DNA from 4 places in the Paenibacillus sp. NPDC058177 genome. Region 1 is predicted to be linked to each of the others. Evidence: riboswitches for the same ligand, from Rfam matches in the RefSeq annotation. Region 1 holds a riboswitch; each other region holds the start of a gene.
The links. A riboswitch is a leader RNA that binds a small molecule or an ion and turns the genes downstream of it on or off. The one in region 1 is predicted to bind cyclic di-GMP.

Region 1 (2,204 bases):
GAGCTAGAGAATGTTCGTCCGCTGGTTCATCACGTTCCGGCCAAAGGTCGGCTAGGATTCTGGGAGTATCCCCTTTCTGAAGAGGAGGAGCATTTCTGATCCTTGTTTAACAAAAATCGTGATATTTTTTAAGCTAATTTTTATCTTAAGATCAGCTTATTTTCAGGTTCGGGGGTTATATTGGATTTACCAAACGCCCCCCAGTGTTTAGTGGTATAGATTTGGGTCCTGCCAACTCCCATGGCAGGGCCTATTTTTTTAACCGATCCTTGGCATAGGGTGGATTTAGAGTTGAGGGGCAGGCTTGATTCCATATTGCTCCTGCTCATTTCGGAAAGCTGAAATATCCAGTCCTAGGTATCTGCGCATATGGATTCCTGCTTGGGCGGCAATGAGTTCATTCAGCAGCAGCATCCGTTCGTGATATCCCCGGCAGATGAATTTGGCTTCAAGGCCATGCGGGAGCTTATGTTGTTCATATACTTTGATGCCGCGCATTCTCATCTCCGTGCGGATATCCCTGAGATCTGCAGTAGCTGCACTGGCTGCCGTATCCAGAACTTCAAGATAAGGTGAAGGTGTTCGAAGCTGTGCGGAAATGATGCTGGCATCGCGTTCAAAAGCGGATAGGATCAGCGGGAGAAGCAAATACGATTTTACCAGATGATTGTCTATACTCTCGGCTTTGTGCATGCATATCACCACCTAAAATGAGAACGTATATTCCTATTCTACTCCGGATTTCAAAAAATATTCAATGGTATTTATAAACAAACATATATATGTGATTTAATTCACAATTTATTTGGAGGAATGATATTATATTTAATTTGAAATACTAAAAAGAAGACTATTGTAATATTGAAGGAGAAGTGGGCCATGGAGCATGAGGGGAATATTTGTCGGGGGATGCTGTTCGGACTGTTCCTGAGTATTCCGTTATGGATATCAATTATCGGCTGGATACAGCTGTTCTAAAAAGAGGATAAAATGACGATTTGAAGCGCCTTTTGGCGCTTTTTTTATTTAAAGATTGTACAAAAAGGAATTCGTTGACAATGTGATAACGCCAAGCTAAACTATTGGTAAATTCATAATAAAACCCATTACATGGGCCTATCGTATGCTGTTTTGCGGGTATTTCTAGCAATTTATTATCGTCATGTATAATAGCAAACCGTCTGAAAAGGCGGGACGCAAAGTCCAGGAGTCTAAAGTGCTAATCAGTGCCATGACCGTCCGACTGCCATGAAGAGAGCTTCTCTACTTCTTGGTGGTCTTTTTTTGTTGTCATCGTAGCTGCTACGAGATCATATAGAATTTAATAGGAGGTGTAAGCATTGAGGAAAAAAATGAAGTCGGCAGTGAAATTGTTCCTGGCAGGGCTGCTGACTGTGGGAAGCACGTTTTCCCTGGGCGTCCCTGTGAACGCAACATCGGGCTTGCCGTATACCCCGACGCCAGTCTTGGGGGTTGCCGGGAATTTTAATGCTTTTGTGTTTGGAGATTTCACGCAGTCGAGCGACCAGATTCACGGGCGACTTGCCGCCGCAGGGAATATCAGCCTGAAAAGTTATGGTGTATCTAAGGATGCCCCGGGCGGCGATGTTCTAATTGCGGGAGGAAACATTAATCTGACTGATGGAACTGTGTATGGCACAGCCGTTTACGGGGGGTCTTTGACCAAGGAAAGGGCTGATATCAAAGAAGGCGAGAGAAAGGCTACTCCAATTGATTTTGCTAGAGAAAAGCAATTTCTGATTAATAAATCGGCTGAGCTGGCGTCTCTCCCTGAAGCAGGATCGTTCACTAAAGAGTACGGGAAAATAACGATTAACGCCCCGGGAGCTTTTAATGTAGTGAATTTATCTGCCTCTGATTTGAAGGATGCCAATGGTCTTCAGTTCAACATTTCAAACAATGGCACTGTTATAGTCAATGTTAGCGGAGGCGCAGTCAGCATTCCGAGTTTTCAAATCTGGGGAGGAAGCCCCCGGAAGGTATTATTTAATTTTTATCAAGCAGGCTCAATCAGTATAGCTAATACAACCATAGAAGGTACAATTCTGGCGCCGAAAGCAAGTGTGTTCTACAATTACGCGGAATTGCATGGTACGTTGATAGCCACTTCATTCAACGGTTTTGTGCAAATGCACCATTATCCGTTTGAAGGAACCACCCCGTCAACAACGCCTACGCCTACG
Region 2 (2,204 bases), on a different contig from region 1:
GAGTGCTGATCGCCATTCTTATCAATATGATTATCGTTCCGCCGAAGGGCTTCGTCAAGGTAAAAGCCTTGGCACTTGAAGGAAGCCAACTGCTGGCAGAAGCACTGAGAGGTCTTGCCGCTGGTGAACAAAGTACGGAGAAGAGCAATGCGGTATCGAAACAAGCCGGTGAACTGCTGAAGCGAAGCGGCAAGAAGCAGAAAGAAATTCATTACACGCTATCGCATTACCAATGCCGAAATGAATTGAACAGGCTTAGTACAGTTACTTCTCATCTTAAAACTGTTCATGCCTACGTGAAGGAAATTATAGATGAGATCGCCCTGCTGCCACCGCATTATGCAGCCGCAGAAGGGATGGCCGGTTCTCTGGAAGCCACTGCCGATTGCATCGCATTGTACGGAACAGAAACCCTGTCGGATACCGAACGCCCCCGTTCTCTCCCGGATGCCCTGCATCATGCGCGGGAATTGCAGCTCTCTTGCTTCTCCCAGCTTCAGAGCCATTGCCCTCTGACAGCTATGCGCGATCTTGGTGCAGTCTTCTCGCACCTGAACCGGGTGCTGGATGAGGTGGAACGGGCGGAATATGCCACCTGTTCGGCGGTACCGCACGAGGCTAAGCGAGACATCGCCCAAGGAATTCATTACATGAAAAAAGGACTCTCCCACAAGTTATAAAGCGGAGAGTCCTTTTATTTTACTAAAACCATCTTACACGTTATAATTAAGGAAATGTGGAATATATAGCCACTTTCTACGGATTATGTGATCCTGTGAGAGACGTCCCGGGCCATCCGGCTTAGACGCCTCTCTTTTACATGTGAATGGTCTGGGTGAAATTATTTATTCCCTATTGTCAATTCGTTACTTTAGCACTAAAATTAAAAGGATTTAATGCCGACATTTTAAATATACGACGTACCGGCGCCTTCTTTTTTTGTCGATTTTAGTCGATTAAAGTGCCTGATGCTGAGTATACATCATTGATCCATTTTTAAAGGCAAACTATTCGAAAGGGTAGGACGCAAAGCAATGGGCCTAAGAATGCACAAGCTGCATTTATGGTTGCCAGGCTGCCAATTAGACGCCTGCATGGCGGATATTCCTAGCGGATTATCGTACCGGAATGACGGTACTCTCTATGTACAGATGCCTTTGATTATACAAAGAAGCGAGGTAACAGAATGACGCACCGCCCTGATCGAAATGACGTAAAAGAACTTACCCGGCCTTTGCCGATAGATCCCTCTGAATCCATCTTGAATGATGCTACGCAATCTCTACCATCGGACGACACCAACAATAAGAATGGCATCATCATTATTCAAAACAATCAATTTTTCATCACCTCACCCTTATCTGGCGGCAAACCTGCTGTCGTCTCTCCCGTGTCTCCCGTAGTCCTTAGGAAGAACCGGCAGATCATTACTACCCCTACAGAAGTATTGTCATCCGACCGCCTGGAATGGGAGATTGAAGAATCAGCCCCGTACGAGATTACAGTCTCCGAAGACAAGCTGTCTGCCTTCCTTACCGTGCGGCGGGTAGAACAGTACGCTTGGCGCCTGAAGAACTGTGCAGCCACGAACAACATCGCTGTCAGTGCGGAGCAGGACAAGAAAGCCCTGCTGTCTACACTTCGCATCGAGCAGGTCCTGGCTGATTTTGATAAAAGATCCATCTCACAGAACCTCAATATTCCCGCAATCTACGAGGAATTGAACCGCCCCACCGGACGGCCAGTCCGTGTAGCGGAAGGCACTGCGCCCAAACCCGCGACCAATGCACGAATCGAAATTCCTTTCTCCGAGGAAGCCCTAACAGCCGAAATCTTTCATCGAAACGTGAGCGGACAGGAAGGGCAGAATTACCCGGACATCCCCGAAGTTCAGGAGGGTGACATCATAGCCATCAAGCATCCATCCATCGAAGGGGTACCCGGATATGATGTGTACGGACATCTGCTTCCTGCTACGCCACCTGAAGATATCCGACTTACCGCCAAGGAACATACACAGCTTGTGTCTGGAGTGAAGGTCATGGCGCTTCGTACCGGAAGACCCCGCCTGACAGGAGTGAAGGGCTCTACCTTTGATATTGCTGCAGCGCACAGGGTCCTGGGGAATGTCAATGCTGAGACCGGGCATATCGTATTCGCGGGGGACGTTGCTGTTCACGGCGATGTGGAAGAGCAGATGATTA
Region 3 (2,204 bases), on a different contig from region 1:
GGACTCCATACCCACAGCAGATTATTTAATTTATGAACGTTAACAAAACGGTCATACATAATATTCCAAAGTGCGGCGAAATTATTTTTCTTTCCCCACCAGAACCAGTCTCCGTTCATTTCGTGATACGGCCGCCATAATACGGGCACCCCTGCATCACGCAGGCTTTTCAAAGGTACAGCCACCTTATCCAGTTCGGCAATCAGGTTGTTGTACTGTACTGTCCCTGGAGTAACGTACTTGTTAAACTCCTCTTGGCTGAGACTTCTGGAGACATTGGACCAATCATAGCTGGTTCCCGGCAGGTTGGCATGGAAGGTCATGGCGACTACTCCGCCGCTTTTGTGCCAGTTGATGGCGCTGTTCACTACATTCTGGCGATACCAGGCAACCTGACTCTCATTCTGGCCACTGATGGCCCCCATCTCGTAACCGTGCAGTGCGGCATATTTACCGCTGGTGTCTTGCAGCTTAAGATTGAACTCGTCGGGACTCTCCAGGTAGTCATGCTGCCCTGCAATAATTCCTTTTCCAGATAAAGAGTACATATAATTAAGCAACTTTACAGCTTCAGGCGAGGCAGCGGGATTAACCGGAGTACCGGAGCTTGCAGCTCCTGCCGCAGACGGGACGATTCCCATTCCAAGGGGAAGGGCTGTCAGAAACAGAACAAGGGACAGGAGGGCGCGCAACAAACGATACTTACGGTAAGCTTTCAACATACATCTCCCTTTCGGTAGCCAGGCTGCCATTCTTGCGAAAGGCCCTGTGGCTTTGCGTCCCTACCTTTCGATAGGTTTGCCTTTTGTCGAATTAGAGGGTTTATTCCTCTTACCGTAAATATCGACGCTATTTAATTATTTTTTAGTGCATTTATGAAAAAAATATCATTTTTGAGTCTTTATACCTGTTTTGTAAGTTTCGCATTTGGTTAAATAGATAGTTTGTTCTATTAAATTTCCTGACATTGGAATCCGGTCCTAGGAGATAAACTGATGCAGCCCAATATCTTCCCAATTCAGGGTGATACGGATATTATCTTCCTCCACCAGTTCAGAGCCTGTCTGCACTTCAATAAACTCCACATCCGTCAAAGCCAGGATGGCATGCTTGGTGCCCTCCGGAATACGGACCACATCGCCAGCCTTCACGTTGTGCATTTTCTCATTCAGCACAATGCTGGCTTCCCCACTGATAATGGTCCAGATCTCACTGCGTTTGCGGTGCAACTGGTAGCTGATATTCTTGCCCTGTGAGATGCAAATCCGTTTGGTCAGCACCTCATTGCCCTCTTCATATTTCACATAATCAATGACACGATAATGGCCCCAGCGACGCTCCTCGTACATCGGGCGCTGATCAAACGACTTCAGCACCTCCTTGATCCGTGGGCTTTCCGCCTTATGGGTTACGAGAATACCGTCAGGACTGGCAGCGATAATTAGATCTTTCGCCCCAATGACTGTTATAGGAATATCCAGTTCATTCACGAGGCAGGTGCCTTCCGAATCAGCTGTGACAACGCCTTTGCCAACATGATTACTGCTCATCTCTTCCGTCAATGTATTCCACGTGCCGAGGTCCTTCCAGAAGCCGTCATACGGCTGAACAACAATTCGCTCTTCCTTTTCTACCACTTCGTAGTCAAAGCTAATAGAAGACAGTAGCTTATACTGCTTCTGCAGTTCCTCATAGTTGAGAGGCAGCCCCTTGCGTTGCAGAATATCCAGCAGATACCCGAGACGGAAAGCAAACACACCACAGTTCCACAGCGCATTGCGGCTGATTAGCTCCTCGGCCTGAACGCGATCCGGCTTCTCCTGGAAATGGCTTACCTGCATAAAGCCGCTCACCGCAGGCTCATCGGAGGTCGGGATGATATACCCGTATTTCTCCGAAGCATGCTCAGGCACCACACCCATGAGCGCCAAATTTGCGCCGCTCTCCTCTATCGTTTGTTCAAGCTGGGCTACAGTTTCAAAGAAAGAAGCCTCAACATAAGGGTCCACTGGCAAAATAGCCACCGTCTCAGCAGGCGATACGCCAGCTACTGTATATAAATAAGCCGCCGTCAGCGCAATAGCCGGGAAGGTATCGCGGCGCTCAGGCTCAACAATAATCGGCACATGGCCTCCCAATTGGCTCTGGATCATTTCTACCTGCCCACGGCCTGTAGCCAGATAAGATGAATCTGCGAGTCCAGT
Region 4 (2,204 bases), on a different contig from region 1:
GTTTCATCCGGTGATGCAACCTTGGCGCCGATAGCCATGCCAATTGCATTACCCATGCAGGCAAAATAGGCATCGAACACAAAACTGCCCGGTTTTTTAACGTTATACCATTTAACGGCATTAAAGCCATGGCTTCCATCATCCACGAATAGAGTGTTGTTGTATGGAATAAAGTCACTCATCACGCTCATAACTGAAGCCAGGGACAGGCCTGGAAGCTCAGGCAGTTCTTCCCGATAGTTAAAGCTTGGAGTATTATGTTTGGTCACAGAATCTCTATCCAGGTGTTCAAGATAATACACAAGATTATCACGCAGATCCCCGGTGACCGGTATAGTTTTGGAGGTCAGAATCTTGCCTACAAACGTTGGGTCACTATCGAACTGAATTAATGTCTCTGGATGATTCTCGCGTTTTAGATTACAGATAGTCATATCGCTCAGACGGGAGCCCAGCACGATATACAAATCACTACGATTCAGCATGTCATCGCCATGTGTACATCCGCCGACACCGACAGGACCGTGATACAGCGGGTGATCCCAAGGAATAGCACCTTTGCCGCCAGGAGAAGTCACGACAGGGATGTTGAATGTTTCAGCCAGTTCAATCAGCTCTTTGTGAGCCCCGGAACGGTTAACACCTTTACCGGCAATAATCAGTGGGTTCTCAGCATTGTTAATAGCGTTGATTACACGGTCATAATTGGAGATGCTAACGAGCGATTCACGCTCTGGATAAACTACCGGGAATTCTTCCAGAAGTTCAGTCTGAACGTCGAATGGCAAGCAAAGATGAACGGGACCACGGTTACCGCTCAGAGCAATTGAGATAGCATGATTGAAAATGGTGCTTAAGTTATCGCCACGTTCTACAAGCTTACTGAACAGGGTAGCGGGTTTAAACATATCGGCAAGATCAGCCAGATATGAGGAAGAATCCTGACATTGCGGAATACCTAGTTCTTTTATAGATTGATGCCCTGTAATAAATAACACCGGAATGTTATTCGCCTTGGCATGGGCCGCTGCAGTAAGCAGATTCGTTCCTCCGGGACCGGATGTCCCGAAAGCAACGCCTAGTCCGCCAGTCTTAAGGGCATAGCCTGCGGCTTCAAAGCCGGAACTGGATTCATGTCTTCCAGGAATAAACTCAATACCGTAATCCACCATCTTTAGAACTAAGGGACAAATGGATTTACCAATAATACCAAATGAATGGGTTACTCCGAGGTTACGTAGTGCCTCCGCCATATAATCTGCGACTGTCTTCAAAAAAAACACCTCTCAAGTAAATGAATTGGGTTAAGTAAAAGATAAATATATTATCGTTCTGGTAACGCCAAATGTTTAGAACGATACTAACAGGTACAAAGAAACAACAAAACCTGTGCTCGAATAATGGAGCACAGGTTGGAAGCAAAAAACCGCCAATCAGACCGCGAAATTAAGTCGATCCTCCTGGTTTTCTCTGCAACCTGGCAGTCATGGCCCCCAAAAAAATGAGGCTGTAGATCCATGGCTTTGCGTCATTCCTTTTCAGGAATTTTGCCCATATAAATGTTATAACTAATTATAAGAATAATTTTCCTTTACATTATATTCCTAGCTCGTCTTTGTCAATATATTTTACACAAACGAACTCGGAATTTGACGAAAAATATGAAATAAAGTAGGAATTTAGTTTTAATTTAAAATGTATCCAAGGGTGCATTGCAAAATGGAATGCGGTTACAAAATAGGCCTGAAATATGCATATCATTCAGAGAAAAAGCAAGATTGTATTAAAGGGATTGGTGTAAAAATGCAAATTAGATGAAAACAGCTGAATGGACAAGATTAGATATTAATTGAAGAAATTAGTTGGAGTTATATTTACGATGATGTTTTTCATGAAAGGCAATGAATCCAAGTGCTCAATTTCTTTTGGACTGCACAGGAGGGAACTGGGTTAAAAGTAGGGTGTTTGAAAGGGGAGAGGATAAACTTTATTTGTGGGTACGAACTTCTAGAAAGGTCTGAAAGTGATATAATGCAAACGTTTCATAAGTTACAAAACAGCCGTGAAAGTTTGAACTTATACGGCTGTTTTGTGTTAAAAGGAACAAAAATAAAAATTTTATGACAAGTTCTAAAATTTAAAAATATGAATCGTTTTTTGTAGCTGAAAGACGGCTGACGTCATTTTTTCAGACTCATCCGCAA

Region 2: linked by a shared signal. The riboswitch ahead of ACFVU8_RS18340 (flagellar assembly protein A) and the one ahead of ACFVU8_RS24390 (choice-of-anchor A family protein) in region 1 are both predicted to bind cyclic di-GMP.
Region 3: linked by a shared signal. The riboswitch ahead of ACFVU8_RS25450 (glycosyl hydrolase) and the one ahead of ACFVU8_RS24390 (choice-of-anchor A family protein) in region 1 are both predicted to bind cyclic di-GMP.
Region 4: linked by a shared signal. The riboswitch ahead of ACFVU8_RS10235 (thiamine pyrophosphate-binding protein) and the one ahead of ACFVU8_RS24390 (choice-of-anchor A family protein) in region 1 are both predicted to bind cyclic di-GMP.

Annotation. Positions count from the first base shown of each region.
Region 1 covers NZ_JBHVVB010000007.1:179,630-181,833, reverse strand. The annotation lists gene ACFVU8_RS24400 (ASCH domain-containing protein) at 1-99, shown strand, start outside; gene ACFVU8_RS24395 (YhjD family protein) at 286-693, opposite strand; cyclic di-GMP riboswitch class I at 1,162-1,251, shown strand; gene ACFVU8_RS24390 (choice-of-anchor A family protein) at 1,341-2,204, shown strand, end outside.
Region 2 covers NZ_JBHVVB010000004.1:255,499-257,702, reverse strand. The annotation lists gene ACFVU8_RS18345 (FUSC family protein) at 1-680, shown strand, start outside; cyclic di-GMP riboswitch class I at 992-1,083, shown strand; gene ACFVU8_RS18340 (flagellar assembly protein A) at 1,187-2,204, shown strand, end outside.
Region 3 covers NZ_JBHVVB010000008.1:150,179-152,382, forward strand. The annotation lists gene ACFVU8_RS25450 (glycosyl hydrolase) at 1-722, opposite strand, end outside; cyclic di-GMP riboswitch class I at 733-813, opposite strand; gene ACFVU8_RS25455 (sugar phosphate nucleotidyltransferase) at 981-2,204, opposite strand, start outside.
Region 4 covers NZ_JBHVVB010000002.1:45,111-47,314, reverse strand. The annotation lists gene ACFVU8_RS10235 (thiamine pyrophosphate-binding protein) at 1-1,283, opposite strand, end outside; cyclic di-GMP riboswitch class I at 1,469-1,562, opposite strand; gene ACFVU8_RS10230 (methyl-accepting chemotaxis protein) at 2,131-2,204, opposite strand, start outside.